DNA from 2 places in the Carnobacterium divergens DSM 20623 genome. Region 1 is predicted to be linked to the other one. Evidence: predicted binding sites of a transcription regulator. Region 1 holds the regulator's gene; the other holds the start of a gene.
What was found. The regulator LexA, encoded in region 1, represses DNA repair genes until DNA is damaged. The targets are predictions, from matches to a motif close to CNAACANNTGTTNG.

Region 1 (16,922 bases):
TACTTAACTTCCTTTACTTTTAATTCGTTTTAAACGAATCGCTTTTTAGTCCATTTACTAAGAAAACATCATCTATTGAACTCACTATCTACTCGAGTCCAATAAATGATGTTTTATGTTTATAACTGGTTAAATGTATTTACGACGTTTTCAACTGTAAATCCATATTGTTCGATAACTGTATTTCCAGGTGCACTTGCACCATATTTATCAATGCCTAGCATTACGCCATCAAGTCCAACGTAACGTTCCCAACCAAAGGTTGCGCCCATTTCAATTGACATACGTTTTCTAACTGCTTTTGGCAAGACACTCTCTTTGTATGCTGCATCTTGTTTTTCAAATAAATCAAAACTTGGTAACGATACTACTGAAACGTCTTTGCCTTGTTTTTTCAATTCTTTTTGTGCTTCGATTGCTAAGGCAACTTCAGAACCTGTTGCTATTAGAATTCCAGTTGGTTGATCACCATCTTGTGGAGAAATTACGTAACCGCCTTTAGCAACGTTTTTACGTGCGTTTTCTTTTGTTCCAGGCAAGACAGGTAAGTTTTGGCGAGTCAAGACTAATACTGTTGGGTGGTCAGTTGAGGTAATTGCTTGTTCCCAAGCAGCAACCACTTCATTTCCATCAGCTGGACGAATTACAGACAAGTTTGGCATACCGCGTAAGCTAGATAGTTGCTCTACTGGTTCATGAGTCGGACCATCTTCTCCTACAGCGATTGAATCATGTGTAAACACATACGTTACAGGTGCTTTTGAAATAGCCGCTAAACGAATTGCTGCACGTAAATAATCTGTAAATACAAAGAATGTTCCGCCATAAGTTTTTGAACCACCGTGTAATGAAATTCCGTTCATTGCAGCTGACATTCCAAATTCACGAACACCGTACCAAATGTTGCGTCCTTCATATTGACCTGGTTCAAAATCTTTTTCACCAGCAACCATTGTATTGTTTGAAGCAGATAAATCTGCAGATCCACCCCAGAAAAATGGAATAGCTTTTGACAATGCTTGAATGGTTTCACTACCTGTCACACGAGAAGCAGCACTTTCGCCTTCTTCGTAAACTGGTAATTCTTTATCCCAATCAGTTGGTAAGTTCCCAGACATTGCTAATTCAAATTGAGCAGCTAATTCTGGATATTCAGCTTTATATGAAGCGAACAATTCATTCCATTCACTTTCTGATTTAGCTCCTTGATCAATCATTGTTTCTTTAAAACGTGTAGCTACTTCATTTGGAACAGTGAACGCTGGATAATCCCAACCGTAAGCTTTTTTAGTCGCTTCGATTCCATCCATTCCAAGTGGTGCGCCGTGAACTTTAGATGTTCCTTCATTTGGAGCACCAAAGCCAATCACTGTTTTTACTTCAATTAAAGTTGGTTTTTTAGTTTCTGCTTTTGCTGCTTCAATCGCTTTTTCGATTTCAGCTAGATCATTTCCATCTTTAACTAAAATATGTTGCCAATTATACGCTTCAAAACGTTTGCCTACATTTTCAGTAAAAGCTTTTGAAGTAGGACCATCTAATGAAATATCATTTGAATCATATAATACCACAAGTTTGCCTAGCTCTAAATGACCTGCTAAACTTGCTGCTTCAGCTGATACGCCTTCCATTAAATCTCCATCACCACATAAAGCATAGGTATAATGATCAACGATTTGATGATTTTCCTTATTATACGTTGCCGCTAGATGAGCTTCTGCCATTGCCATTCCGACACTATTTGCAATTCCTTGTCCAAGAGGACCTGTTGTTGCTTCAACACCATCTGTATGATGTACTTCTGGATGACCAGGGGTTAAGCTATCCCATTGACGGAAATTTTTCAAATCCTCCATTGATAGTTTGTAACCTGATAAATGTAACAAACTATATAATAGCATTGAACCGTGTCCTGCTGAAAGTACAAAGCGATCGCGATTTACCCATGATGAGTTGCTTGGGTTTACGTTTAAATGTTTTGTCCATAGCGTGTACGCCATTGGAGCAGCCCCCATTGGTAAACCTGGGTGTCCTGAGTTTGCTTTTTGAATCGCATCCATACTTAGTGTTCTAATCGTGTTTACTGCAAGTTGGTCAGTTGTATCGAACAATTAAATCATCCTTTCAGTTTTAATATCTCTATTTTACTGTTTTAAATCGTTTTACGCAACGCTTTCATAGAATTATTGTATTTATTTTAACGATTAAACGCCAAATTTTAACAATTGATAAAGCGTTTTCTACTTATATGTCTCATTTCCTTCTTATTTTTAGCGGTCGTGTAATCCTTTTTCTTTTTGAATTTGCTTTAACTTTTCAGGAGTAACGTCTGTCCCATCATTGTCGACAACTTTCATTCCTTCGATATGATTTCTCATTCCACCGCGGAAAGCTTGTAAATATTCTTCTCTTAATTCTTTTTGTTCTTGTTGCTCTGATAAGCTGAGGGTTTCGCTCTTAGACTTATTGGCTAGCTCGTTAATTCGGGCTATTTTTTCTTTAGATAGCATTTAATTCACTCCATCTCGTTTCATTTGACCTCTTAACTATATCAAAAATTAAGCTGAAAATATATCCATTTGCCTAAAAATTAGTTTATTCTTACAAAGCTTTCAAGACACTAGGAATAGAAATTTAATTTTTACCGAACATCTGTTTGAATTCTGTGATTATTTATGGTATTCTATAGTTAAGAAAATTGATAAAGAAACGAGGTGCATTTAATCATGCGTAAAACTCCAGAATCTAGACAAATTGAAGTATTACAGTACATACATGAACAAGTTCAACTAAAAGGGTATCCCCCAACTGTTCGTGAGATTGGTACTGCTGTATCTCTTTCTTCAACGTCAACGGTACATGGCCACTTATCACGTTTAGAAAAAAACGGCTTTATTCAACGAGATCCTAGTAAACCTCGTGCTATTGAGTTAACTGCACTTGGATTGTCTAAACTTGGTGTCCCAATGGATAAGATTCCCCTTCTAGGAACCGTTACAGCTGGTGAACCGATATTAGCAGTTGAAGAAGCCACTGATTATTTCCCACTACCTCCTCATCTGCAATATGCAAATGAAGCGTTGTTCATGCTAACTATTCGTGGTGAAAGTATGATCAATTGTGGAATTTTAGATGGCGATGCTGTAATTGTTCGCAAACAATCAAATGCTGATAATGGCGATATCGTGATTGCTATGACAAGTGAAGATGAAGCAACTTGTAAACGATTCTTCAAAGAAAAAGATCATTACCGCTTGCAACCTGAAAACGATGGAATGGATCCGATTATTCTTAGTGAAGTAACCATTCTTGGAAAAGTTGTTGGATTATACCGGAGTCACATTTTTTAAGACTTTCAGAGTTTCCTTTATTAGGAAGCTCTTTTTTAATGCTTTTTAGTTGTCTCTACAAATAATTGTGCTAAACTTTGTATATAAGGCTTTTTTTATTCTCACATAAGGAGGTTAAGTGAAATGGTTGCATTATTGTTTTATTGGTTTAGCTTATTGATTCAAGTTGCTTGGATTCTTTTAAGTGTTGGTCTTTCCGTTATGTACTTACGCAATAAAGAAAATGGAAATTTATGGGCATTTGCTGTTTTGAATATTCTTTCAATTATTTATAGTGGCATTGTCATCTGGATTTATAACACTTGGGATTTCGGCATTCAAACATCTAATTGGTTTGCAATTATCGTTGGTATTTTAGTTGTTTTAACGATTATCGAGTTTGTCCTAGGACGCTCTCCTAAAAATCCAAAATCAATCGCATAAAAAGAATCCCCTTCAGGTTAGAATCAATCTAACTTGAGGGGGATTTTTATTTTAGTAGTCCATTAAAGTGAAGATATCGTATCCTTCAATTTGAGCACGACCATTTAAATCTGTTAATTCGATTAAGAAAGCTGTTCCTACAACAATTCCACCTAATTTTTCGATTAATTGAATCGTCGCTGCAATGGTTCCACCGGTTGCTAGTAAATCATCACAAACCATCACTTTTTGACCTGGTTTGATAGCGTCTTTGTGAATTTGTAAAACATCTGATCCATACTCTAAACCATAGCTAACTTCAACTGTTTCTCTTGGCAGTTTGCCTTTTTTGCGAGCAGGAGCAAAACCGATTCCTAATTCATAGGCCACTGGGCAGCCTACGATAAATCCGCGAGCTTCTGGTCCAACGATCATTTCAACGCCTTTGTCTTTTGCGTATTTTGCAATTTCGTTAGTTGCATAACGATAAGCTTCTCCGTCTGCCATTAAGGGTGAAATGTCACGGAAAATAATTCCTTTTTCAGGGAAGTCTTTTACATCTGCAATATATTGTTTTAAATCCATCTATAAATCCTCCATTCAAATTTTACGAGGCTTCATTAATTTGTTGTTTTAACCAGATTTCTAATTCTGCAAAATGGCTGTACAGCAAGATTTTTTCAGCTTCTATTTGATTTAGTCGTTTTTGGTAATTTTCTGCATCAGACAACTCTTTTTTTGGAGCATCTTCGACATAGTTCATTACGCCATTGTCTATTGTAACAAATCCTAGTTCAAAAAACACGTTAATCATGAAAATTAATAAGTTATCTTTGATTTTTAGATAATTTGCTAAAATAGACAGCTTATGTCGAATATCAACATCTTTGTGTGTTGCTACGAATTTAAATAATTCTCCAAATTGTGTTCGGCTTGGCATCCCATTTAGGTAACTTTCTGATTCACTAAAAAAGGCAGTAACTAACTTTTCTGGTGTATTTCCCCGAATCGTTGACGAAATCCATTCTAATTCGTTTGGACAATCGATAAATACAAAGGTTGAATGTTGCGTTTTAAAAGCTTCAGCATCTTCTTTGGACTCAATCAAAACACTTTCACTGCCCATTGGAACTTTATCATTATGGGTTTGGTAGCTTTTCTTATTATAAAATAGATAACAAGCTGCGCCTTGTACCCAAAGACCTGCTGCTAAATTGCTCCCTCTCAAATCAACAACTTGAAGTCCATCCATTGAAATATCTTCAAGCATCAACTGAGGCTTACGGTTGCCATTCCATTCATTTATAGAAAGCTTTCCGACTAACGACACTTCAGAATTGTCGTTGATTTCATCAGCAACTGCACCTAATTGAAAGCCAATCACGTCTAAATTCACCTTATTTTTTGTTGCTTTAAGTTTTAAATGAGCGTTGTTGCCACCAATTTTACGAATGTCTTCTGCTTGAACATGTTCAAGTAAGAAAACAGGCTTTGGATTGTCTGTGCCAAATGGCGCTAAACTAGCCAATTCTTCAATCGTTGCAACGGTGATATCTGTTAATTCAATCGTTTCATCAATTACTAGTTCTTCATTCAAGTTTCCGACTAAATCATGCGTTAACGCATACTGATTTAGTTGTGTTTGTAAGGTCTCAATATGTTCAATTGGCAGTGTTAGACCTGCTGCCATATGATGTCCACCAAAATGGGTGGTTAAATCTCGGACTTCATTAATTGCATCATATAAGTTATACGCGCTAATGCTCCGTCCAGAACCTTTAGCGATTCCATTTTCAGTGTCAATATTCAACACAAGTGCGGGTTTTCCTGTGGCACCAACAATTTTACTTGCAACAATTCCAAGTACCCCTTCGTGCCAATCGGACTTCGCTAATAAATACACAGACGGTGTTTCTTTCATTTCTGCAATCATTTGGAAGGCTTCTTCCGTAATTTTTGCCACAAAGGCTTGACGCTCTTCATTTTTTGTATTAATAAAGGTTGCAAGCTCGATTGCTTCTTCTTCATCAAAGGTCGTTAATAAAGCAACTGCTGGCCCTGCTTCACCTAAACGACCGACAGCATTTAGACGAGGCGCGATGGTAAAGCCAATCGTTTCTTCTGTAATGGTCTCTTTTTCTATTCCTGCAACTTTTGCTAATGCTAAAAAACCTAATCGTTCAGAAACTTTTAACATTTCTAGCCCTAAAATCACTAATGCTCGGTTCTCATCCGTCAATGAAACTAGATCAGCAATAGTTCCAATCGCTACTAGATCTACTAGTTCAGTTGGAAACTCGCCTAATAATGCGGTTGCTAGTTTGAAGGCAACACCTACTCCAGCTAATTCACCAAAAGGATACGCTCCTTGTGGATGTTTTGGATGAACAATTGCATATGCCTCTGGCAAAATCTCTGGCATTTCATGGTGATCCGTTACAATCACATCAATTCCTAATTCCTTAGCTTTAGCAATTGCTTCGTGACCTGAAACCCCATTGTCACACGTCACAATCAATTCCGCTCCCTCTTCAATCAATCTTTCAAAAGCTTGGACATTCGGTCCATAACCATCTGTAAATCGATTTGGAATATAGAAATCTACTTCACCACCAAGCATTTCAATCGTTTCTTTTAAAACAGCCGTACTTGTTACGCCATCAGCATCATAATCGCCATAAACGACTATTTTTTGACCATGTTCAATTGCTTGCGTAATTCGTTCAACGGTTTTTTCCATATCATACATTAAAAATGGATCATGAATCCAAGTTTCATCTGGTTTCAAAAAATGCTGTGCTTTGTCTTTTGTATCCAAACCACGATTAACTAGTAAAGTCGATACTAACGGAGAAGTCGAAAGTTCTTCGCTTAAAGCTGTAATCGCTGCTTCATTCGTTTGTGGTTGATTTAATTTCCAGTTCATTCGAGATTTTAACAATCTAATCACTCCCAACTTATTTAGTATACCAAATTTTTAGAAAATAAAGTAGTTGAACTCTTGATTTTTTCGCTTTTTAATTCTTAGCCGTTTATTTCTAATTGCAAATCATTTCGTTTAATTTTATACTATGATTAACTAATAAAATCAACTAAAGGGGCTAATGTGATGACGTGGAAAATAAAAAGATTTAATGAATTAACAACGACTGAACTTTTTCAAATCTATCAAGCTCGAGTGAACGTTTTTATTGTCGAGCAAGAATGTTTTTATCCAGATGTAGACGATAAGGATTTAATCAGCATCCATGTGTTTAATGAACAAAATGGCCAGATACAGGCTTATGGACGCATCATTCCAAGTCAAGAAAAATTAATGTTTGGCCGTATTTTAACAGTGAAAGAACAACGTGGGACTGGCTTAGGCAAAGAGTTATTAACGATTATTTTAAAAACAATTGATGATAGCTTTCCAAATCAAGCCGTTGAAATTCAAGCACAAGCTTATTTACAAAAGTTCTATAGTCAATTTGGCTTTGAACCAATCAATGGCGAGATTTATTTAGAAGATGAAATTCCTCATATTGATATGATTAAAAAATAAAAAAACCTTCAGTTAAGCAATTTGTTCGTTGCTTAACTGAAGGTTTTACTTTAATTATTTTTTGATAATCCCAAAAGGCTTGCCGATTGGTAGGAACGTAAAGCCAAAGTGACCATTCAAAACAGCTGCTGCTGCGCCATAGAATGATAAAATTGAAATTAAAAATTCCGCAACTGCTGCCATCATGTGGAAGAAGTCTGTTGCAATTCCAAAAGTTGACATAAACAATCCTAGGAATAAAAAGTCAATTAAAAAGAAAATAAAGAATAAGACCTTGTTTGTTTCTAAAGCTCCCACGGTCATAAAGACTGTGAAAATAAAGTAGCCAAGGAAAGCAAAACCTAATTCATTTGGATCGAAAGAAGCTTGTAGCACTTCTCCAAACAAACCATTTTGAATCATCCAGCTCATTCCTGTTCCTAACCAAAATAGTCCGTAACCAGCAAAAGCTGTTGCGCCAAATACGTTATTATGTTTTGCATCATAGTTAGAAGCAATCAACTGAGCAATTCCGCCTAAGAAAATTGCCCATGGCAACACGCCACTTACGTTTTCTGTCCAGCCTAATTTTTGAGATGAGGCTACTAAAGTAACCATTGCTAAACCAAACAATCCAATCGCTGTCGGATCAATTATAACTTGTTTTACGTGATGTTGCTCGTTTTTCATTAATGATATTCCCCTTTATTTAAAATTGCCAACCTGTATAAAATACCATCTAAGCTACTAAGAGTCAATTCTTTTTTTTACCCTTCAAAACACTTATGAAATAACTAATCTTTCCATCATTTTTAACTAAAAAGAGCAACTTACATTTAATGTAAGTTGCTCTTGTTTAAAAGGTTTTATTTAGAACTTCAAAAACTTCAACTGAAAGTTCTTTATGCTTATTAGTTGGATTAAACCAAATGTCATTCCATGCAACTTGACTGCGTTCATAGGTAGTCCGCTCATCATAGTCACTAAGCGATTCATAATAAATATCAAGAACGACAATCGTTTGATCTCCTTCACTTCGTTTAAATTGATTGATTCCTAGATTGTTCACAATTCCATTAAACTCAGAACTTGCAGATTGTTGAAATTTCTCCATTAATTCTGGCAAATCAGATGTTTTTGTTTGATACGTAAACACCACTTTAATCATAGTTGAATTCCTTCTTTCAATTAAAGCGTATTTTCAGTTGGCGGTGTTGTTAGTTTTGTAACCAATTCTTGCTCTAAACTATCAATTTTTTTCTTGTTTTCTGCTAATGCGATTTCTTTTTCTGCAAGCTTGTTTTCATACTCCGCTTTTAAACTTTCAGTACGCTCAGCTACTTTTTGATCAAATGTCGTCAATTCTTTTCCTTGTTGCTTCACTTGTTTTTTTAATTGTATACTTGATCCCGTTGAAACTAAAACTGCTGCAATCGCACCAACAAATAATGAACCTAAAATCACCATGATTAATGGCCACTCAACTTTTGTAAAGCCAAAATTCACAGGTACTTCTGAAACATTTAAAATAGCAAATAACGCAACGATTAGTACTAAAATAATACCAACAACTAGTCTCCATTGATTTTTCATCAGCTACACCTCTTTTACTAAATTTAAAGAAAAATTCTTCTATTTAAGAATAACTTTATTTGAGCAATTTGTCTAATAGTATTCATTAAGAACTTAAAAACCCATTTAAATAAACGCGATTTTCTATAATTATTATTTAATGGATTGGGAATCGCAAGACTGTTTTTAACTTTTCAGGTGCCACTCTTTTAGGGTCAGACACATAAATTTCTTTATGCTGATGACCGACTTTTTTTAAATTCATTTCTTTACAGTAGTCATCCATTTTATTAAAAGAATGAATCTCATCTGCATAGCTACCAACATGCATCATTTGAAGATTTCGCCCTTCCTTTATTGTTTCAAATTGAATTCTGTCCACTAATTCAGTAGCTAAGGAAGCTAATCGTGTGATTTTAATTTCAGAAACCAATTCAGTAGTTACAAAATCAGGCTGGCGAATCATTATCTTATAAATCAACTGATCCAAGTTTAATGGTTGCTCTGCTGTAACAGGGATTTTAGAATCCCAAAATCCTTCTAATGGGAAAACCGTATAATCATAGTATCCATCAGGAATTACCCCTTTTTTTGGCAACATTTTTATGGTATATGAAACCTTATAAAGAGCTGCTACTGCGTTGGAAAAAGAGGCCATATTCGGATTTCCTTCTCCTTTAATTGTTAAATAACTCAATTCAGGAACTTCCACTATCGTCGGGGTGTCTTTTGGTAAATAGAGACTTTTTTCTTTTTTTCGCCATTCATACTTCATAAACAGTCATCCTCTTTCTTTATTTTATGTTAGTATAAACCTTCTCATTGTGGCAGAGTCAACCAAAAAAATCTCCTGATTCAATTGAATCCAGAAGATTTTTAGTCTTTTTTATTTATTGTTAAAAAGAGTCCCTGCTAGATAATCCCCTACATGTGGAAATAGGGTATACATTTTCCCAGCAAATTCCATTAATTTAGGCATATTCAATTCACGACGAGGTACATTTATAATCCCAACAATTCGTTTAGCTACAATCGTTGGATCTAAAACTAATAAATCAACTTTCTTTAAGTATTCGCCAGTTTCATCCGCAATATCAAAGAAATTCGTTTCAATAGGTCCTGGATTAACCGTCGTTACGTAGACACCCAGTGGTTTCAATTCTAAGCGCAATGCATTTGAATAACCTAAAACCGCAAATTTTGTTGCCGAATAAATTGAAGATTTTTGGGTAGCCATTTTAGCTGCTTGAGAGGCAATATTAATGATATGCCCTGCACCACGATCGGCCATTTCGATGGCAACTAATTGCGTCATGTACATTAAACCTAATACATTCACTCTAAACATTTTCTCAGCAAGATCCATATCAAAAGTCAGAGCTTCTTCAAAATGACCAAAGCCTGCATTATTAACTAACACATCAATTGCTCCAACTTCATCGTGAATTCGTTCTACTACTTCTTTAATGTTTTCAGGATTCGCTACATCTAATTGAAAAGCAAAGGCCGGTGCACCGGATAAATCCTCACAATTATGGCGTACTTTACCTAATAAATTAATTCTTCTAGCACAAACGACGACGGTTGCATTTTGTCTAGCTGCCGCATAAGCGATTTGCTCCCCTAAGCCACCCGATCCACCTGTAATGACAACAACTTTTCCTGTTAAATCGTTTCTATTTGTTCCCATGCTTCGTTCATCTCCTTTATTATTTATCCGTTCTTGTTAACGGAATGATAATTTCATCAAAATCTTTCACCACATAGCTGTTATCAAAAATCGTCTTCGCTTCTTTTTGAAGTTCTACTACGTCTTTTCCTAGATAGCGAGCGCTAATATGAGTTAGTAATAAACGTTTAGCATTCGCTTCTTTAGCAATTTCTGCAGCGTCAAAAGTTGTTGAATGAAAATAATTGCGTGCCATTTTTCTGTCTTCCCCATCAAAAGTACTTTCATGTACTAACACATCAGCATCTTTTGCTAAAATAGCACTATTTGGATGTTTTCTAGTATCTCCTAGAATAGCAACTATTCTTCCTTTTTGATCTTTACCGACATACTTTTTCCCATCAATGACTTGACCGTTCTCTAAAGTAATTGTTTCCCCTTTTTTTAATCTACCATATAATGGTCCAAAAGGCACACCGATTGCTTTTAATTCTTCTACTTGGAGCATTCCTTTATGATCTACTTCTTCAAAACGGTAACCAAATGATTGGATACCATGATCCAATTCTAAACAACTTACTTTAAATTGCTGGTCTTCAAAAAGAACCCCTTCTTCGTAGATTTCATGAAAATTTAAAGTATATTTCAAATGAGTTCCTGAAATTTTTAAACTAGTCAAAATGTAATCTTTGATTCCTTTTGGTCCATATACGGTTAATGGACTTTCGCCACCTTGAAACGAACGACTGCTCAATAAACCTGGCAATCCAAAAATGTGATCGCCATGTAAATGAGTGATAAAAATTTTATCGATTTTTCGTGGTTTTAAAGTAGTATTTAATATTTGCTGTTGCGTGCCTTCGCCGCAATCAACTAACCAAACTTGATTGCGTTCTTCTAATAATTTTAAGGCAATGCTAGTAACATTGCGATGCTTTGCTGGTACACCAGCACCAGTACCTAAAAATAATAATTCCATAGTCATTATCCTATCTGTTAATAAATCAACGTTTAATCTGTTTATTTTGTGGGTGCTTTTTTTACTTCTTCAGTTAAAACTGTTTTGGCAATCAATTGAGCATAATGTTTCGCGCCCTCTTCATTCGGATGGACGCCATCGTTATAAAACCAATCCGTTCTGTCTTTACTATATTGATTCCAGTCAATCAAATGAACATTTTTAAATCGTTTACTAGCTGAAACTAACCCAGCATTTACACTGTTTTTCCAATTTTTAGGAACTTGCGTATTAACCAAATAAATCGGCGTATTGTTATCGATTGTGTTTAATAGTTCATCCATTTGGCTATCTGTAAAAGCACCATTTGTCCCTAATTCTAATATCACTGGACTTCCTAATTTTCTTTCTGCTTTTAACCGTTCGATAACTGGGGCTGTATTATACAATTGGCGCCCAACCTCTCCATCAATTGTTCCTTTTGGAAAAATCACTTGCAACGGCTCGACAACGCTTAGCATAACAGAATCGCCAATAAATGTAGCATTCATTTGACTAGCTGTTTCCATTTCTGCTGGAGTTATCCCCTCTACAAGCGGAACGGTTTCTTTCGGTTTAGTTGCTGTTGATTTTTGTTCCTCAAGTTTCGCTTTATTGGTAGCTATTTTTTCTGCCAGCTGTGTGGATGATTTATTTTCACCTGTGGGCGCCATTATAAAGCCTACTGTAGAAATTAGTAACGTGAAACAAATAAATGCAACACTTCCTTTTTCAAGCCATCCTCTGAGACCTGATCCATTCAATAAAGAATGCCATTTTTCAACAATCACTTGCCAATTCAAAATGGCTTTGACATTTAATTTTTTAAAAGGCATTTCAATTAAACTATATGAAGCTTCTGTCATTAGCACAATCAAAAATAACTGAATTAGTAAATGCCTCATTGGATGGATACTTGTATCTCCAATCTTCACTTCGTACAAAACCATCACTGGATATTGCCATAAATACAACCCATAGCTCCTTTGACCAAGCCATTTGAAAGGTTGCATGCCTAAAAAACGAGACAGATAGGTAGCAGGATGGGCAACAATTCCAATTAAAACACCACTGACTAAACTAAACAAAAACATTCCACCATAATAAGCAAATGTATTAGTTGCCATTACCGTCGTCATCATAAAAATCAATACTGCCAATGCTACAAGTCCAACAGATTCTAAAATCAGTTTCGCCTTCAATGGAACGTCCTCTTTTAATTTGGTACTTGGCCATACAAAAGAAATGGCTGATCCAATCAAAAGTGAAAAGGCTCTTGTATCTGTTCCATAATAAACTCGACTTGGGTCCCCATTTGGCACAAATAAAATAGCCATTAAAAGAGCAGAAATAATAGACAATCCCATAAACAAGTAAAATATATGACTATTCTTCTTAATCGTAATCGTTGCTAAAACTACAATTACTGGCCAAACTAAGTAAAATTGACCTTCCAAGGCAAGAGACCAAAGGTGAACAAAGGGGGAGGGTGTCGCAAAGCGATCAAAATAAGACTCCCCTTGAATAATTTGCCACCAATTGTTTAAATACAACAAGCTGCTAATAATGGCACCTCTAATATTTAACAGAAGCTCCCGTTGAAATAACGTAATCCAACCTGTCACTAAAATTAACATAGCTAACAACGCTGGATAAAGCCTATTCAACCGTCTCTTCCAAAACTGTTTTAAACTGATCTTTTTATTTTGTTGAAATTCTTGAATAAGTAAGTCTGTAATCAGGTAGCCCGATAACACAAAAAAAATGGGAACTCCTAAAAAACCTCCCGGCAAGATATGCGGCGTTAGGTGATAAAAGATGACACCCAAAACGGCGATTGCACGTAAGCCATCTAAGCCAGGCATGTATCGACTTTTTTTTAATCTTTTATTATTTTCCATTCGTATAATAAACTCCTTTAATACTTTGCACGATGGATTTTTATAAATAAAGTCATCCAACAACTTCCCTTATTTGTAAGTGTGCGTCATCTATTATTTTATCAAATATTCAAGCAATAAGCGACCTTCAAAAGGCCATGAATGAACGAAAATTTTAATAAGGATGGCAAATGCCTTATTTATCAGTAACTTCAGAGTTCTTAAATAAAAATTAAATTAATTAAAGTCTTTAGTTCACTTGCCCTTCCCCTATTTAAGCTAACTTTAAATGGAGAATTGGATAAGCTCTACCTTCACTGTCAACAGCATCTCGGCCAACTTGAATAAACCCATTTTTTAAGTAGAATTTTTTTGCATTGTGATTCTGTTCATTGACGTCTACTTTTTTTATTGAAAAGTCTTTAATTAGTTGGTTTAAAATTTGTTTTCCATAGCCTTTACCGATAGAATGTCCATCTAAGAAAAGCATCTCTAAATAGTCTTCTTGAAGCGCTGAAAAACCAACAACTGCATGATTTACAAACCAAATTTGAATGGCTAAATGTGGGAAATAATTTGGGATTTCTAATTTAATCGCTTCGCGATCTTTAATTGATAAAAAAGGATGGGTCGCTATTACAGATTGCTCCCATATTTTTAAAATCAACGGATAATCTTCTTTTGTGGCTTTTCTATAATCCATTTTTCAGTCCCCTTCTAAATAAAAAGCTGAACTCTATAAGTTACATAGAGTTCAGCTTTTAGCATGCTATTTTATTCCACAAACTCAAATTCATATTTCATAATGCGGACAAGATCGCCATCTTTGGCGCCCATTTCACGCATTTCTTCATCGATTCCCATCGCACGTAATTGTCTTGCAAAACGCATGACACTTTCATCGGTTTCAAAGTTCGTCATCTTGAATAATTTCTCAAGTTTTTCGCCACTAAGAACCCAAGCTGCGTCACTATCACGAGAAATTTCATAGCCTTTTTCTTCTGGTGTATGTTTGTACATAACCGTTTCGTCCTCATCCACCAATTCATAAAGTGGAAACTCAGGCGTTACTTCAAGGACATCTGCTGTCGCACTTAGTAGGTTGTTTGTTCCTTTATGACTAATTGCTGAAATTGGGAAAACAGGAATATCATCTTCAAACTCATCTTTTTTAAGAGCTTTTAGTTGTTCCTTGAATTTCTTCAAGTTTTCTTCAGATTCTGGCATGTCCATTTTATTAGCTACAATTAATTGTGGGCGTTCCATCAAACGTAAGTTGTACGTTTCTAATTCTTTATTGATGGCAACGTAATCTTCATACGGATCACGTCCCTCGCTCCCGCTCATATCGATAACATGTAAAATGACACGAGTACGTTCAATATGACGTAAGAATTGTGTTCCTAAACCAATTCCTTGCGAAGCTCCTTCAATCAATCCTGGTAAATCGGCCATAACAAAGCTACGTCCATCTTCTGCTTGCACCATTCCTAAGTTAGGAACTAATGTTGTAAAATGATACGCACCGATTTTTGGGCGCGCTTTTGAAACGATTGATAAAATAGTTGATTTTCCAACAGATGGGAATCCAACAAGTCCAACGTCAGCTAATACTTTTAATTCAAGCTCAATATGACGTTCTTGTCCTGGTTCACCATTTTCAGCGATTTCTGGAGCAGGGTTTCTAGCAGAAGCAAAACGAATATTGCCACGTCCACCACGTCCACCTTTTGCCACAACTAATTCTTGACCATCAAGAACTAAGTCACCTAGTACTAAACCAGAATCCATATCCTTCACTGTCGTACCTTGTGGAACTTTAATATACGTATCCCCAGCGCCACGACCGTGCATTCCTTTGCTCATTCCTTTTTCGCCATCTTCCGCTTTAAAACGACGTGTAAAACGGAAGTCCATTAACGTTCTCAAACCTTCATCGACTACAAAAATAATGTTTCCACCATTTCCGCCATCTCCACCGGCTGGTCCACCATCTGGTACATATTTTTCGCGACGGAAAGCAACCATCCCATTTCCACCTGCACCTGCTTTAACACTAATTGTCACTTGATCTAAAAACATTGACATCTTTTATTTCCTCCTCATTTTATGAGTTTGTGAGATTTTCATCTAATTATATATAAATTCATGCTTATCATTGGACTTTTGTGAATAATCTAAGTGTTACATTTGTTCCAAGATGTAATTTAAGATGCGATTTTATCATCACGAATCCTCTAAAAATGAGATATTGTTCAGTATATCCCACATTCGTCCATGTTCTATTGTACTTGTGAATAGAAGCTTTGTCTATAAAGATTCCTTAGATTTATCATTTTTTTATAAAAACATTTGTTCATTTAAAAATATAAAGAGCTCATTCATCGCTTTGATGAATGAGCTATCCGTTATTTATTTTCGATTAATTTAAAGTTTGACCATGGTTTCAAGAAGTCTAATAAAAATAATTCATCCTCGCTAATTCGGCCTACAACGTTCACACGTCCAGTATTTTTCATTTCTTTCAAAGCGATTTGACACTCACCTTTATATTGTCCAAAATCAACATTATCAACTAATAAGTCTCCTTTAATCATATCACGTGTATCATGTGGTGGAAAAGCTTCGTCTTTATATTTGATACGAGTCATTGTTGAACGTAAAATATATGCCGAACGATCGCCTCGATAACTATGAAGTTCATCAAGAATCACCTTACGTTCCACTTCACTGATGGTCGCATCTAAATCAACCTTAACAGATGGATAAGGGGCATTGAACGCTTCTGCCATTGCTTTTAATTCAGCTTCAGAAGCATAAGCATTTCCGATAATGATGTCATCAATCAAATCAGTTAATACATAATGTTTAACTTGTGTAGCAATCTCTAAATCACGATGATCTTCTAATGTACAAAGACCGTCTTGGGTTGGCCAAGGACCAAAAGTAGCCTCATGAGAATTTACAAAGGCTGCAGTGTTAAGATTGTGGTTTCGGTATTGATTTGAACAAAATACAAAATGATTGTATTCCAAACCAGAATAACGATGTGGATAAAAATTATGGGACCCTAATAAGTTTTCTCGATTTGGCGAGTAACTCATAATGCTTTCAATATAATTGGTTCCAGAGCTCATGTTTACTTCAATTTTGATGCCATAAGGATTACGCGTCATACGTGCTTCTTCTTGACCAGTAAAACCTAGATCTAAACGAATGCCGTATGCTCCCATTTCATGGAAAAACGATAAATCATCGTAGGATATTTTTAATTGTTCAAAAAGAGCAGGATTAATATCCACCATAACTTCCATATCCAAACTGTTTGCGTAAGCTATCACTTTTTTAAAGCCATTTAAAACGGCATCGCCATCACCATCGACTTCTAATAAACTTGTAAAAACGCGTTTGTAGCCATACTGATGTGCTAAATCTAAATATTTTTTATCTTGTTCAAAAGTTGAACGTTCTGGATAGATTGAAACTCCTAATTTTCCCATATGATTGAGACCCTCCATACTTCAAATAG
Region 2 (16,922 bases), 580 kb from region 1:
TTCAAAAGGTGGACATTCATCGAAACTCATCATAATATCTGGACCTAATTTATTTTGAATGTCAATCGCTTTTTCTGGAGATAGGAACATTTTTGACCCATTTAAATGATTTCTAAAATGAACCCCTTCTTCTTCAATGCGACGCATATCACTTAATGAAAAGACTTGGAAACCACCAGAATCTGTTAAGATTCCTTTATCCCAATTCATAAATTTGTGTAATCCGCCGGCTTCTTGCACAATGTCTTCACCTGGACGTAACCATAAATGGTAAGTATTGCTTAAAATAATTCCAGCACCCATTGCATCCAATTCTTCAGGTGCAATACTCTTTACAGTGGCTAAGGTTCCTACTGGCATAAACATTGGCGTAGGGAACGTTCCGTGTGGTGTGATAATTTCTCCAAGTCGAGCGCCGGTGTGTTTTTCTTTTTTGATTAAGCGGTATTTAATTGCTGGCTCTGTCATTTTTTCTCCTACTTTCAATAGTGTATCTATGATTTTTTTAATCTTTAAACGGCTGCAGCATCATCTGAATGATACTATCTAATGTAACATGAGTTAACGTATCTTCCTTGTCATGACGGATATCACGAATCAATAACGCAAGAATCGAATTATTAAAGATAAAACATAAGGTTTCATATTCTGACTTTGTATAATTAGGATGATCGGATAAGCGTTGCAACTGTTGGCATAAAGAATGATTAATATATTCTTGCTTATAGGTAAAAATAGTTTGTGCTTTTTCGTTTCCGACTTCTTTAATTGAACCAATCACCACGTCGCGATGCCTTGAATAGATGTCTTCAATAAAGTAGCCTGTTTTTTCAAGCAACTCTCTTGTTGAGCTAAAGGGTTGTGAGAAAAACGCATCAACTTCTTCTTTGATTTGATTGGCATGTTGCTTAAACGCTGTGTCCATTAACGCTTCTTTTGATTTAAAGTTTTTAAAAATCGTTGTTTCGTTAACATGAGCCTCTTGGGCAATTAGTTTTGTTGTTGTACTTTTATACCCAACATGAGAAATTAAATGCAACGCCGCATCAATAATTCTTTGTTGCGTTCCAGTCATCTTTTTCTCGTCGATTGGACTCACACCTCTCTAAAAATAAATTCAAAAAAACAAGCAGATGCTTGCACAACCAATAGTATAGCACAGGGATTTTTAGGTAGCAATCCTCTTAAAGAAATTCTTTTTTTAGATTAGAAGCACATTATTTGCAAACGCTTTCTAATCGTGTTATTGTATAGATAGAAAGAGAGATGCTTATACGAGTAAACAACAGAATTTCTCATTTGTTAAACGAAACAAGTTAAACGAAACAAGTTAAACGAAACATCGTGTTTTGATGTACCAGATTCAACTGTCCCATTTCATTTAGATTCATGATCACTATTTGTTTCATAAGTGTGTTTGATAGTCCCGAATAACGTAAGCATAAACCGAATTTTGTTTTGAAAGAAATTCCCCTAACACTTATGGCATTTCAGCTTCGCTTCAAAATTGTTTACTCGTATCCTCTCTGATTCAATAAAAAAGAGCTTCCAGTGATGAAAAACTGGCGGCTCTTTTTTTGATTGCTTACTTATTTTATTTGACAAACATCGCATCGCCAAAGCTAAAGAAGCGGTAGCGTTCTTCCACTGCATGATGGTAGGCTGCTAAAACATTTTCTCGTCCTGCAAAGGCACTCACCAACATAACCAATGTTGATTTTGGTAAATGAAAATTAGTTGAAAAAGCATCAACCACTTTAAATTGATAACCAGGTGAAATAAAAATACTTGTCCAGCCACTATCGGCTTTGATTTCACCATCAAATTTTGTGCCAATTGTTTCAAGTGTCCGAATAGAAGTCGTTCCAACTGCGACAATTCTTCCACCTTCTGCTTTTACTTGATTCAGTTTTGCTGCTGCTGCTTCTGTTAGACGGTAAAATTCGGAATGCATATCATGGTCCTCAATGGAATCCACACTAACAGGTCTAAAAGTACCTAAACCAACATGAAGTGTTAGAAAAACAAGTTCAACACCTTTTGCTTTGATTTTTGCTAACAGGTCCTCTGTAAAATGCAACCCTGCTGTTGGCGCTGCCGCTGATCCATTTTCCTTAGCGTAAACCGTTTGATAGCGTTCATTGTCTTCTAAACGTTCTTTAATATAAGGAGGCAATGGCATTTCGCCAAGAGATTCTAAGACTTCAAGAAAGATGCCCTCATATGAAAAATCAACAATTCTACCGCCATGTTCTAATTCTTCCACAACCGTTGCTTTTAAACGACCGTCACCAAAGCTAATTTCAGTTCCAACTTTTGCACGTTTTGCTGGTTTAACGAGTGTCTCCCACTGGTCATTGACTGTATTTTTTAATAGTAATACTTCTAAATGTCCGCCGGTTTCTGGCTTTGTTCCATAAAGTCTAGCTGGTAAAACACGTGTGTCATTCATTACTAACGCGTCCCCTGCATGTAATTCATCTAAAATATCTGTAAAGTGCTTATCGGATACCTCACCCGTCTTGCTATCCAAAACAAGTAAACGAGAACTTGAGCGGTCACTTAGCGGGGTTTGAGCAATTAGTTCTTCTGGTAAATCAAAATCAAAATCTTTCGTTGATAACATGTTCATTTCTCCTATTTATCTGGCTTTTAAATTTTTTCTGTAGGATAAGAATACCCTAAATGCTCGTAGCCTAAAGGGGTCACAATCCGTCCTCTTGGTGTCCGTTGCAGAAAACCCATTTGCAATAAATACGGTTCGTACATATCTTCTACGGTTTCTGTTTCTTCTCCAATATTAGCTGCAATCGTTGACAAACCAACTGGCCCTCCACGATACAATTCAATCATCGTAGTCATCATTTTTTGATCAACATAATCCAATCCTTCTTGATCGACTCGTAATAGAGCTAGCGCTTCATCTGCCATTCTTTGACTGACTTCACCTTCGCCTTCGACTTGAGCATAATCTCGCACGCGTTTTAATAAGCGATTCGCAATCCGTGGGGTTCCTCTTGAGCGTCTAGCAATTTCATGGGCTCCCGTATCGTTGATTTTCGTTTGAAAAACGTCTGCTGAGCGGATCACGATTTCTTTTAAATCTTTCACTGGATAATATTCCATATGGGAAACTATTCCAAATCGATCCCTTAAAGGCGCAGATAACAAACCTGCTCTTGTTGTCGCACCAATTAACGTAAAGGGCGGCAATGGAAAATGGACGGGGTGAGCGCTTGGACCTTGTCCAACAATAATATCAACAAAAAAGTCTTCCATTGCGGAATACAGCATTTCTTCTACCATTCGAGGCATGCGATGGATTTCATCGATAAACAGAACGTCTCCTGCCTCTAATTCATTTAATAACGCCACCAAATCGCCAGCCTTTTCAATTGCCGGACCACTGGTCGTTCGAATTCCTACTTGCATTTCATTTGCAATTACCATTGCCATTGTTGTTTTCCCTAAACCTGGTGGTCCATATAAGAGTACGTGGTCTAATGCTTCTTCTCGGTTTTTAGCTGCTTCAATGTAAATCGTTAACTCTTTTTTTACTTTGTCTTGTCCGATGTATTGAGCTAACGTTTGAGGGCGTAAAGATTTTTCAATTGTTATCTCTACTCCGTCCTCACTCTCTCCAGAAACAATCCGTTCTTCAAATGTCATCTAATTTTCACCACTTTTCCTAAAATTCCAGTTTATTTTTTCATTAACAAACGTAAGGCCGCTCTTAAATAAGCATCTGTTGAATGTTCATTTAAAGCGATTAGTTTTGGTTCAATTCGTTTGATTTCTCTTGAGCTGTAGCCCAATGCGGTTAACGCTTCTACGGTTTCTGCAATGTGACCGTTATTCGTTGTTAAAACTAATTTTTCTTGTAGCGCGCCTTTTCCTGCACTTGAAGAAACCGTTAAATCGTCTAGTTTTCCTTTTAAATCCAATACGATCTGAGAAGCTGTTTTCTTTCCAACACCAGGAAATTTTGTTAAGTACGCCACATCATCATTTTCAATTGCGGCAACTAACCCTTCATGGTCATCACTAGCTAAAATAGCTAAGCTACTTTTTGGTCCTATTCCAGAAACGCTGATTAATTTTAAATACAATTGCTTTTCGCTAAAATCTTTAAAGCCAAATAATGTTATCGCATCTTCTCGGACCGCTTGATAAACATAGACTTGAACTTCTTGGTTTAATTTACTTGAAAATCGAAAAGGGTTCGCAATCAATAATTGGTAACCGATCCCACCATTTTCAATCACGATATACGCTGGTCCTACAAACGTCAACGTGCCTTTGATGTATTCATACATGTGTTCGATCTCCATTCTATTCTATAGTACATTCGTTCCCCTAGCATTTTACCATATTTTCAAGATTAAATGGACTTTCTAATGGAAAAATCTTTATTTTAGTCATTTCCTTACTGAAAAAGGAAAAACACAAAGACAAAGGCAGCTCCCTTATCTTTGTGCTTTTTTAAGAAAATAGCGAACGATACTGACCGTAGCCTTCCGCTTCCAATTGATCAACTGGAATAAAACGTAGGGCTGCTGAATTAATGCAGTAACGCAACCCACCAAGTTCAGGCGGACCATCATTAAACACATGACCTAAATGAGAATCTGCTGCTTTGCTTCGAACTTCAGTACGTGTCATTCCGAATTTGTGGTCTACTTTTTCTACTACCTCATTTTTTTCAATCGGTTTCGAAAAGGCCGGCCAACCACAACCCGCATCGTACTTATCTTTTGATGTAAAAAGTGGCTCGCCACTGACAATATCGACATATAGGCCATTTTCATAAAAATCATCAAATTCCCCTGTAAAAGCATGCTCCGTTCCATTTTCTTGCGTAACTTCATATTGAATGGGGCTTAACGTCTCTTTTAACTCTTCTTTCGATGGTTTTTCCATTTTCTTCACCTCTTTAGTTTAGTTGTCTATAGTATAGCAAACAATGACTAAAAAGGAGCATTTCTTGCTTACTGTATTTCTTTTAACATTCTGGCTACTACAGAGACGGGAAATCCTGCGACGCTATAAAAATCGCCGTCAATTTTCTTGACAAGTAGCGCGCCTTTCCCTTGAATTCCATATGAGCCGGCTTTATCCATCGGTTCTTTAGTCGCAATATACGCATCAATTTCTTCTGGAGTTAACTCAAAGAGAGTCACTTTTGTTGTCACGACTTGTGTAGCCTTTTGTTGTCCTTTTGTCAGATGGACTGCTGTCAACACTTCATGTGTCGTTCCGCTTAGTTGCTCAAGCATTCTTTTAGCGTCGGCTTCATCCTTTGGTTTCCCCATGATTTCATCATTTAGTACCACAATCGTGTCGCTTCCAATCACTAACTCATCTGGATACTCCTTAGCTACTTCATTGGCTTTACGAATCGCTAATACTTCCACAACTTCAGGACCTTTCATTGACGGTGGAGTCGTTTCGTCTACATCAGAAACAACTACGTCAAAATCTGTTGTGATTTTACTGAGTAACTCTTTTCTTCTAGGAGAACCTGAAGCTAAAATTAAGGTCATTTTTCATCTACCTGCTTTCTTAATGTGGGTCTTGGATACGTTTAAACATTTTTTCCATATCTTTATTAGTAAATTGAATCAAGACTGGACGGCCATGAGGACAATTATAAGGATTTTCTGTTTTTGCTAAATCTACTAACAAGGCACGAGCTTCTTGATCGTTTAGATAATGATTAGCTTTAATTGAACCTTTGCAACTCATCATAATAGCCGTTGCTTCTCTAAACTTCGCCACGTTAACCGTTCCTTGTTCTAAAAGCAAATCAATCATTTCTCTAACGATTTCTTCTTCTTCCCCTTTATGAAACCAAACTGGATGACTTCTTAGTAAGAAACTATTTTGTCCAAAAGGTTCTAAGAAAATTCCAATCTCTTCAAGTGCTGGTTGGTTTTCTTTGATTTTAATGGCATCGCTATTTGGGTAATCTAGCATCATTGGAACTAGTAAGTCTTGCAGGTCACGACTAACTTCCCCAATTTTTTTACGGAAATACTCATACTTTATTCGCTCTTGCGCCGCATGTTGATCCAAAATATACAACCCATTTTCATTTTGTGCAAATAGATAGGTACCATGCATTTGACCAATATATTCTAGCGTTGGCAAGTGTGAAGCAGCCTTTTCAGTTTGTCTTGCTTCTCTTTTTAGCAAATTAGTTGCCGTGTTTAAATAAGGTTCTTCATGAAGCTCTTCTAATTCGCTGATGGGGCGATCCATAGCTGGGATTGATTCTGTTACTGTTGGTTCAACTAGGAAACTTTCTGCTACTTGATTATCCTGTGTATCCTCAAAAGGCGCCGCTTCTTCTTCTACCAACTCTTCATGTTTAAATGGAATTGGTTGGAACGGATCGGTTGGCTTTTCTTTTATGAGGGGCTCTTTCACTTGATAAGCAGGCTGATTTTCAGGTTTAGTTGAGGACGCTACATTCAAGTCAATTTTTGTTTGTTCAGCTTTAAATTTTGTCGCGTCATATGGCTTTTTAAAACTAAAATTTTCCATCGCTTCTGGAATCAACTGTTCTTTACTAAGGGCTTGATGGATTGCATCTTCAATTAAGCCCATTAGTTCTTTTTCTTTACTGATCCGAACTTCTTGCTTTGTTGGATGCACATTCACATCAACTAATAGCGGGTCCATCGTAATATCTAAGGCAACAATTGGAAAACGACCTACCATTAATTTTGAACGATAGCCTGCAATAATTGCCTTATTAAGCAGGTAATTTTTAATGTAACGCCCATTGATCATAATGGACATATAATTACGGCTTGCTCTTGTGACTTCTGGTAATGAAATAAATCCTTTAACATTGAAGTCTAAATCTTCATTTTCAATCAAACGCATTTTTTTTGCAATTGCAACGCCATAAATCCCTGCTAAGGTTTGTTTTAAATCCCCATTTCCCGAAGTGCGCAACATTTGATTGCCATCATGAACTAAACGAAATGCAATCATTGGGTGACTCATCGCCAAACGATTGACGATATCTCCGATTGTTGCTAGTTCGGTTTGTAAGGTTTTAACGTATTTTAACCGAGCCGGAGTATTGAAAAATAAATTGCTTACGGTAATACTTGTTCCTTTTCTTGATGGATTTGGACGCTCTTCCTCGATATCCCCACCTTTTAAAGAAATGTAAGTACCCGCACCAGAGCCTGTCGCCGTTTCTAAGATGACTTCGGATACAGAGGCAATACTTGGCAAGGCTTCTCCACGAAAACCTAGCGTGCGAATTCTAAAGAGGTCGTCTCGAGTATGAATCTTACTTGTGGCATGGCGTTTAAAGGCATTTTTCACATCTTCTGCTTCAATGCCATCACCATTGTCAATAATTTGAATTTTTTTCAAACCAGCTTCTTCAATTAAAATGTCGATTTGGGTGCTGCCTGCATCTATTGAATTTTCAACAAGTTCTTTAACAACCGAAGCGGGGCGCTCGATTACTTCACCAGCCGCAATTTGATTGGCGAGTTTTTCTGAAAGTTCTTCAATTTTTGCCATTTCTCCTCACCCTTTCTACTTAAATTGAATCTATTTTAGCTTTCCTTGTAGTTCACTTAAGGTATTGATTGCTTCAAGAGGCGTCATAGACAATAAGTTTATAGTTTGTAACGCTTTGATAACTTCACTTTCATTCGGGTTCAATGAATCAAACAATGATAATTGACCTTGTTCTTCTTCAAGAATATCTAACCTTGGCTCTTGTTCAACGCTTGTTTTAATTGCCATTTTAGGTGCTTGCTCAACATCAATAACGACTGGCTCTTGTTTTTCTAATTTTTCTAAAATAGCGGCTGCTCGAATCAATAAATCCTCTGGCAAACCAGCTAGTTTCGCTACATGGATTCCGTAACTTTTATCAGCTGGCCCAGCCATCATTTTGTGTAAGAAAACAACTTCACCATCTTCTTCAACTGCTCCTACATGGATATTTTCTAAGCCCTGTAAGGATTCTTCTAACACAGTTAATTCATGATAATGCGTTGAAAAGAGTGTTTTTGCATGAACATGTTGATGAATGTACTCAATAATAGCTTCAGCAAGTGCCATTCCATCATACGTTGCAGTGCCTCGACCAATTTCATCAAATAAAATTAAACTACGGTCGGTGGCATGTCGTAATGCTTGATTTGCTTCCATCATTTCCACCATAAAGGTACTTTGACCAGAAATTAAATCATCGGCTGCTCCAATACGAGTGAAAATTTGATCAAAAATCGGCAGCTCAGCTGTCTCAGCCGGTACAAAGCAACCCATTTGAGCCATAATAACGGTTAAGGCTAACTGACGCATATACGTACTCTTACCAGACATGTTTGGTCCAGTAATCAAAAGAATATCTGTTTGCTCATTCATCACGACACTGTTTGGCACGTAACGTTGTTGCCCTAAAACTTTTTCAACAACCGGGTGGCGCCCTTCTAGCAGATTGATTTCATGGGTTCCTTGTTTCATAACTGGTTTAATATAATGGTACTTTTCACTGATGGTCGAAAAGCTTTGTAAAACATCGATTGTGGCAACCGTTTTAGCTAATTTTTGCAAGCGTTCAATGTATTGTTTTACGGTTTCACGAACAGCAGTAAACAACTCATATTCCAACGCTACTGATTTTTCTTCAGCTTCTAAAATCAAGGTTTCTTTTTCTTTTAAGTCGGGTGTAATAAAGCGTTCTGCATTTGCTAAGGTTTGTTTCCGCTCGTAAGTTCCTTCAGGTAAGGATGCTAAATTAGATTTCGTTACTTCAATATAATAACCAAATACACGGTTGTAGCCAATTTTCAACGTTTTAATGCCTGTTTTTTCACGTTCTTGGGCTTCTAATTGAGCAATCCATTTTTTCCCATTTCGCATGGCATCACGATATTGATCCAATTTTTCGTGGTACCCGTCTTTAATGACCCCTCCATCTTTAATAGCTAAGGGTGCTTCTTCGTCAATTGCGTGTTCAATTAGCTCCACTACCTCTGTTACAGGATCTAGCGCAATCAGCAGGTCATCCCATTCACCGTCGTTAATAATAGCAATAATATCAATGAGCTGAGGCACTTGTTGTAAAGAGGTTTTCAGTTGAATCAAATCACGACCGTTCACATTTCCAAAGGCCACTCGCCCCGCTAAACGTTCTAAATCGTAAACTCGAGTCAACGCTTCGTTTAAATCAGTTCGTTCAAAAAAGTGATTCATTAAATTTTCAACAATCAATTGACGGCTTTTAATTTTGGCTTCTTGAATCAAAGGACGATCAATCCATTGTTTTAATAAGCGTCCTCCCATTGCTGTTTTGGTTTCGTCTAGTAACCACAATAACGTCCCTTTTTTCTGACCATTTCGAATCGATGACGTTAACTCTAAATTATGTTTTGAATAGTGATCCATTTTTAAGAAGTGAGTGGGTATGTAGCTTTCTGCTTTTTGAATATGACTTAAGCTACGTTTTTGAGTGACACTTAAATAGGACAACAATAACTTCAAAACAGCTACTGTTTTTTCTTCCTCAATTTCACTTGTTAAGTAAGAAAATTCAGCATTTTCTACCATTGTTGTTTGAGTTGAAATCATCACGCCTAATTTATTTTTTAATTCTTCTTGTAACAACTCTTCATCTAAATTTTCAAAAACGACTTCTTTAGTTTGGATGCTTGATAATTCATTGATTAAATCCTCTTTTGACGTTAAGCAGGTAGCTTTTAATTCTCCCGTACTTAAATCAACATACGATAAATTAAACTCATGATCATTGGCAACAACTAACGCCGATAAATAATTATTCGATTTTGCATCCATATTTTTCGTTTCAATCGCAGTTCCAGGAGTCACTAATTGAACAACTTCTCGTTTCACCATTCCTTTAGCCGTTTTTGGATCTTCTACTTGCTCACAAATGGCAACTTTGTATCCTTTTTCAATCAAAACATCGATGTATCCTCTAGCAGCGTGATACGGAACACCACACATTGGGATGGGATCATCTGCATTACGGTTACGACTAGTTAACGTTACTTCTAATAATTGCGATGCATTAATGGCGTCCTCATAAAACAACTCGTAAAAATCACCTAGACGGTAAAATAAAAATGCATCTGGATATTGAGCTTTTATAGCTAAATACTGTTCCATCATTGGAGTGTGCTTGGTTTTTTGTGGCATCTTTTATCCACTCCTTTCTCAATTCATTTATTAACTTAATTCGGTTAATTTTTCTTCGATTTCTTTGACAAGTTCATCTTGAATCGTACCGATTAATTGTTGCAATAAATCATCTGCTTCAACAAGTGAATCTTGGTAACTCGTAACTACAATATGCTCGTTGAATTCTCTTGTTAATTGCTCTGCCTCTCTAATCGCTATTTTTTCAGCTTCAGGCTTGCCGTAATGATTAAACGCTACTGCTTCTTTTTGTTTTATTTTAATCTGTTCAATCAATTCATTTAAATGAGCATGGTTTTGTGCTTTTGCTTCAATTTGTTGGTAGGTTTGAATGGTTTCGTTTTTTTGCAATAATTGAGTTAATTTTTCTAATGTCTCTTTAGTGGCTTCATCTAATAAAGATTCAGGCTCTTTTCTAAACATTAAAAGTCGCCTCCAAATGGACGGTCTTCATTAATCACAATATTTTGAATATTTTTAGCTTTCCCTGTTTGATCGTCTAATTCAATCAAGCAAGCAGATAAAATTTTACGGCCTTCTTTTGGTACTTCAAAACGCGTTGGCATCTGTGTTAAAAAGCGATTAAGAACCTGCTCTTTCGCCATTCCTAAAACACCATCATAAGGACCTGTCATCCCTACATCAGTCAAATAGGCTGTTCCTTCAGGTAAAATTCTTGCGTCATTTGTTTGAACATGGGTATGAGTACCGACAACTGCAGAAACACGACCATCTAAGAACCAGCCCATCGCTTGTTTTTCACTTGTCGTTTCAGCATGAAAATCCACAAAAATCAATGGCGTACGTTTTCTTGCTTCTTCTACTAATTCTTCAATTTTTCTAAAAGGATCATCTAAATCCGCCATAAACACACGACCATGTAAATTAATAACAGCTAGTTCTAATTGATTAACTTTAATAAAGGCCATTCCTTTACCAGGTGTTGTATCTTCTGGGTAATTTGCTGGACGAATCATTTTTTTGGCATCATCAATAAATTCAAAAATTTCGCGATTATCCCAAGTGTGATTTCCCATTGTTACGATATCTACGCCATCTTGTAAGAATCCTTTATATATTTTTTCAGTGATTCCGCGTCCTGCTGCTGCATTTTCACCATTTAAAATCGTCACTTGTGGACGGTACTCTCTTTTTAATTTAGGTAGATACTCATGGACCATTTCGCGCCCCATCGATCCGACAACATCTCCGACAAATAATAATTTCATTTTATATAGCCTCTTCTCTTTTTATACATCACTTTATTTTACCAATATTTCAACTTAAATAAAAGGGGTGACGTCTTCTTATTAAAAAAAGATGGGAAAGAGTATATTTACTCTTTCCCATCTTTTAATCATTATTTTGCGTAATCAACCGCTCTTGTTTCACGAATGACCGTTACTTTAATGTGTCCCGGATAATCAAGTTCATCTTCAATTCGTTTTCGAATATCACGAGCTAAACTAATGGCACCAAGATCATCAATTTGTTCGGGTTGAACCATAATCCGAACTTCACGTCCTGCTTGAATAGCGAAACTTCTTTCAACGCCTTCAAAACTATTAGAAATGCCTTCAAGTTTTTCTAAACGACGAATATAGTTTTCAAGAGATTCACTTCTCGCTCCTGGTCTAGCTGCTGATAATGCATCCGCTGCTGCAACTAATACCGATATAACTGAAGTGGCTTCGGTATCTCCATGATGAGAAGCGATGGCATTAATAACCGTTGCATTTTCTTTGTATTTCGTTGCAATCTCTTCACCAATTTCTACATGAGAGCCTTCAATTTCGTGATCTAACGCTTTACCAATGTCATGAAGCAAACCAGCACGTTTTGCTAAGGCAACATCTTCTCCAAGTTCTGCTGCTAAAACACCTGCTAATTTTGCCACTTCAATTGAGTGGTTTAAAACATTTTGACCATAACTTGTTCTAAAGCGTAAACGACCTAGAATCTTAATTAAATCTGGATGTAACGAATGAACTCCAACATCAAAGGTTGCTTGTTCCCCAATTTCTCGGATACGCTCATCCATTTCTTTTCTTGATTTTTCAACCATCTCTTCAATTCGAGCTGGATGAATTCGACCGTCTTGAATTAATTTTTCAAGTGTCATTCTTGCTATTTCACGTCTGATTGGATCAAATCCACTTAAAATAACTGCTTCAGGAGTATCATCGATAATCAAATCAATTCCTGTTAGGGTTTCAAGGGTTCTGATATTTCGACCTTCACGACCAATAATTCGACCTTTCATTTCATCACTTGGTAATGTGACTACCGAAACAGTCGTCTCAGAAACTTGATCTGCTGCACAACGTTGAATTGCTAATGAAATCAGATTTTTCGCTTTTCGATCTGCTTCCTCTTTAGCACGTTGTTCAGAATCTTTAACCATTACAGCTAATTCGTGGGATAGATCTTCTTCTGTTTCCTTGATAATCATGTTTTTAGCTTCTTCTCGTGATAAAGCCGCAACTCTTTCTAATTCAAGTTGTTGTTCTTCAACTAGTAATGTTGCTTTTTTCTCTTGATCGTCAATTAGCTGTTGTCTTGAACTTAGTTTTTCTTCTTTGGCTTCAAGGGAACGTTCCCGTTTTTCTAGTCCATCATCTTTACGGTCTAGGTTTTCTTCACGTTGTAGTAAACGATTTTCTTGTTTCAGAATGTCGCTTCTTCTCTCTTTTAGCTCCGTTTCAATTTCAGTTCGGTATCTGTGATTTTCATCCTTCGCCTCCAACAAAGCTTCTTTTTTCATGGTCTCTGCTTCTCTTCTTGCTTCCTCCAAAATTCCAGTTGCAGTGTTTCTAGCTCCTGCTAGTTCCTTTTCGTGAGTTGACTTGCGGACGATATATCCTGCGATTAGACCAACAACTAAAGCAACGATAGCGAAGGCTACACTAATAATTAACATTCTTCCACCTCCGTATCATGTATTTAATTGGTCATTTATCATTTCTTTTGGTAAAAATATTGTTTTTAACAAATTTTTATCCCTATCTTTTATAAGTGTAATACAACACACCTCTAATTTTAATTGTAGAGAGGGTACATGTCAACTTAAATAGTGTGATTTGTTGAACCTTTTTATAAATATCAGATATCTATCAAATTAAATAATTATAGTTATCGTTATTAATTGAATTTATGTGTCTGTGTTTTATGTTATTTTGATAAACTAACATTGATAGCGTTCTCTTTTTATTTGAAAAAAAAGAAGTCTCATTGCTTTCGCAATTGACCTCTTTCAATTAATTATTTTTCAATTTCAGGTAAATCTAACACGATCTCACTTTTTTCAGAAGTTTGCTTTTTAGATTCTTTTGCATTTTTCTTTTCAGAAGCTTTTTCTTCCACTTCTTCACCAATTCCATATGCTGCACGAACTTTTTTCTCAATTTCTTCTCTTAAGTCAGGATTGTCTTTAAAATATTTCTTCGCATTCTCACGACCTTGACCAATTCGCTCGCCTTCATATGAATACCAAGCACCACTTTTATCAACAATGTCTTTTTCTGAACCCATATCTAATAGCTCACCAACTTGAGAAATTCCTTCGCCATACATAATATCAACTTCAGCTACTTTAAAAGGAGGAGCTACTTTATTTTTTACTACTTTAATTTTTGTTCTATTTCCAACAACATCCGTACCATTTTTAATTTGTTCTGCACGGCGCACTTCCAAACGAACCGTTGCGTAGAATTTCAAAGCACGTCCACCTGGTGTGATTTCTGGATTTCCAAACATTACACCAACTTTTTCACGAATTTGATTGATAAACAATGCAATTGTTTTAGTTTTATTAATTGACCCAGATAATTTACGTAAAGCTTGAGACATTAAACGCGCTTGTAAACCAACATGGCTAGCTCCCATTTCGCCTTCAATCTCAGCACGAGGAACTAAGGCTGCTACTGAATCAATTACCACGATATCAACGGCACCACTTGAGACTAAAGCGTCTGCAATCTCTAACCCTTGCTCACCTGTATCGGGTTGAGATAATAGTAATTCATCAATATTAACTCCTAAATTTTGTGCATATTGCGGATCTAATGCATGTTCAGCATCGATAAAGGCTGCGATTCCACCTTGTTTTTGAACTTCGGCAACGGCGTGTAAAGCAACCGTTGTTTTACCTGAACTTTCAGGTCCATAAACTTCAACAATACGTCCTTTTGGAAACCCACCTACTCCTAAAGCTACATCTAATGCTAATGAACCACTAGGAATTGTTGAGATTTGAGTATCAACTTTTTCACCCAGCTTCATTACAGAACCTTTACCAAAACTTTTTTCAATTTTTTTCAATGCTGCGTCCAATGCTTGTTTACGATCATCTGCCATTAAAATTCCTCCTCAATCTATCTTCAAAAAATTATTTACTAGTTCATTATCAGTTATTTTACGGTTACAAGATATATAATAATAGTTCTTGCTAAAAAAAGCAAGAGAAAATCGAACAAACATTCGGTTAAAAGAGATTTATTTTTACGTAGCTATTAAAAATCCATAGATACCAATGATTTCAACTTTCTATTTCTATTGGTAAAGAGAGCACTACTCTTCGAATGAAATCAAATCCTGCTAAAATTGCTTGTTCTCGATTACCATTTCGATCTCTGGCAAAATGATGGCAAATTGCAATTGTAGGTTGGTTCTCTTGTGCCAACGCAATCCAAACTGTTCCTACTGGTTGATTTTCAAGCATAGCTGGTCCTGCAACGCCAGTAAATGACAAAGCCATTTTAGTTTTCATTAATTTTTGTACACCTTCTGCCATTTCAATCGCACATTCTTTACTAACCGCACCTTTTTCATTTAATGTCTTTGCTGAAACACCTAATAACTGTTCTTTGATTTCATTTTGATAAGCAACGAAGCCACCATTAAAGATATCAGAAGCACCTGGAATACTTGCCAACATACTTTGAAATCCACCACCTGTTAAACTTTCAGCAGCAGTTATCGTAATTGTACGCTCTTTTAGCAAATCAACCACTACTTCAGCTAACCGAGTCGTGTCGCCATAGCCATAAAAATACTCGCCTACCCGCAGTTGAATCTTTTCTTCTAAGTTATCCAATAACAGTTTACAACAGGACTGAGAGTCTCCATTAGCGGTAATTCTAAGCGTCACTTCGTAATCTCCTGCATAAGGCGCTAATGTTGGGTTGGTTTGTTCTTCAATTAAGTCATCTAATACCGTAACCAAGCGTGATTCGCCAATGCCATAGAATCGCAACACCCTAGAAACCATAAGGGATTCAGTTGGATTTTCTTTTTGTAGAAGTGGCTTAGCTTCATTTAAAAACATCGGTTTCAATTCGTTGGGTGGACCGGGTAACAGCAAGTAATTCACGGTATCTTTTTTTAAGAACATACCCGCTGCTAACCCAGTTTTATTGGCTAATACGGTTGACCCTTCAATGACCAGTGCTTGTAAACGATTGTTTTCCGTCATTGGACGGTTACTTGCTTGATGAAATACGTTGATTTTTTCAAGTGCATTCTGATCGATTACCAATTTTTTCTTTAGATGAGCGGCTACTGTCTGTTTTGTCATATCATCTTTTGTAGGTCCTAGGCCACCTGTCAAAATAATCAAATCACTTCTTTTTTCAGCTTGCTCTAAAACAGCTTCAAGCCGCTTGGCATTATCTCCAACCACCACATGATGGTAAACATTTATTCCTAATGCTGCTAATTCTTGTGATAAGAAAGCTGCATTTGTATTAACGATTTGTCCCAATAGTAGTTCGGTACCTACTGCAATAATTTCAGCTTTCATCTCCACCGCTCCTCTTATTCAATACTATCTGCATTCTATTGATTTTTCATTTTTTTATTAAATTCAGTTGCTTCTCTTACTTATTTTAGCACAATTCTAAAAAAAAAGAGAAGCTTAGCAAATCGCTAGCTCCTCTTTCAATCTTACATAGATCCTTTAAAAACATCTTTATTTTTAATGAAGTAGTCAACGCCTGAATAGATTGTAAAGAACAAACAGACATACAACATAATCGATGCAAATGGGAAACCCATTCCTTCAAATGGAAAATTATTTAAGAATAATAAAATAATTGCCACCATTTGTGTTGCGGTTTTGATTTTTCCCGGCATGGCAGCAGCCATCACTTCACCGTCTCCAACTAACAATAAACGTAAACCCGTTACTGCTAATTCACGACAAATGATAATTGCAACGACCCAAGAAGGAACGATGCCTTGACCAACTAGTACGATAAAAGCTGTTACAACAAGCATTTTATCTGCTAATGGATCAGCAAATTTCCCGAAGTTTGTAACTAAACCTCTTGCACGGGCAATTTTTCCATCTAACCAATCTGTCATACTTGCTAAAGCAAAAATAATAGCACCAACCAATTGAGTTACTTCAATCGATGAACCTAGTACTGATACTTCTCCCCAATTTAACGGTGCTAAAACAATCACCATAAAAATAGGAATCATAAAAATACGAAGAACGGTTAACTTATTTGGTAAATTCAATAGTATTTCCTCCACTCTTAACTGATAATTCTGAAATGAATCTCTTTAATCATAATCAACTCACTGCGATTCGTCAATGAAATTCTATTCTATCTCTATTGGTATTTCACTCAGTTCCAAGAGCCAATTCACTCAGCTCATCGTATCCGATTTGTTCACCTATTTGGTTAGCAACTGGATAGTCAATCATTTTTTCATCCATC

Region 2: a site for LexA is predicted at 14,666-14,679, ahead of recA (recombinase RecA). Genes of this name have one in related genera too.

What each region holds. Positions count from the first base shown of each region.
Region 1 covers NZ_JQLO01000001.1:1,131,180-1,148,101, forward strand. The annotation lists gene tkt (transketolase) at 120-2,111, opposite strand; gene BR52_RS05510 (DUF896 family protein) at 2,271-2,510, opposite strand; gene lexA (transcriptional repressor LexA) at 2,727-3,350, shown strand; gene BR52_RS05520 (hypothetical protein) at 3,474-3,773, shown strand; gene BR52_RS05525 (adenine phosphoribosyltransferase) at 3,825-4,337, opposite strand; gene recJ (single-stranded-DNA-specific exonuclease RecJ) at 4,360-6,693, opposite strand; gene BR52_RS05535 (GNAT family N-acetyltransferase) at 6,862-7,296, shown strand; gene BR52_RS05540 (acetate uptake transporter) at 7,351-7,965, opposite strand; gene BR52_RS05545 (hypothetical protein) at 8,132-8,443, opposite strand; gene BR52_RS05550 (LapA family protein) at 8,464-8,868, opposite strand; gene BR52_RS05555 (GyrI-like domain-containing protein) at 9,005-9,622, opposite strand; gene BR52_RS05560 (SDR family NAD(P)-dependent oxidoreductase) at 9,734-10,537, opposite strand; gene rnz (ribonuclease Z) at 10,557-11,495, opposite strand; gene BR52_RS05570 (acyltransferase family protein) at 11,537-13,414, opposite strand; gene BR52_RS05575 (GNAT family N-acetyltransferase) at 13,668-14,096, opposite strand; gene obgE (GTPase ObgE) at 14,168-15,481, opposite strand; gene BR52_RS05585 (DUF871 domain-containing protein) at 15,802-16,893, opposite strand.
Region 2 covers NZ_JQLO01000001.1:550,505-567,426, reverse strand. The annotation lists gene tgt (tRNA guanosine(34) transglycosylase Tgt) at 1-468, opposite strand, end outside; gene BR52_RS02815 (TetR/AcrR family transcriptional regulator) at 506-1,099, opposite strand; gene queA (tRNA preQ1(34) S-adenosylmethionine ribosyltransferase-isomerase QueA) at 1,595-2,626, opposite strand; gene ruvB (Holliday junction branch migration DNA helicase RuvB) at 2,653-3,669, opposite strand; gene ruvA (Holliday junction branch migration protein RuvA) at 3,702-4,316, opposite strand; gene msrB (peptide-methionine (R)-S-oxide reductase MsrB) at 4,483-4,920, opposite strand; gene BR52_RS02790 (Maf family protein) at 4,989-5,543, opposite strand; gene mutL (DNA mismatch repair endonuclease MutL) at 5,563-7,548, opposite strand; gene mutS (DNA mismatch repair protein MutS) at 7,579-10,197, opposite strand; gene BR52_RS02775 (YlbF family regulator) at 10,228-10,620, opposite strand; gene BR52_RS02770 (TIGR00282 family metallophosphoesterase) at 10,620-11,426, opposite strand; gene rny (ribonuclease Y) at 11,558-13,117, opposite strand; gene recA (recombinase RecA) at 13,459-14,553, opposite strand; gene BR52_RS02755 (competence/damage-inducible protein A) at 14,735-15,997, opposite strand; gene pgsA (CDP-diacylglycerol--glycerol-3-phosphate 3-phosphatidyltransferase) at 16,141-16,719, opposite strand; gene BR52_RS02745 (Na+/H+ antiporter) at 16,826-16,922, opposite strand, start outside.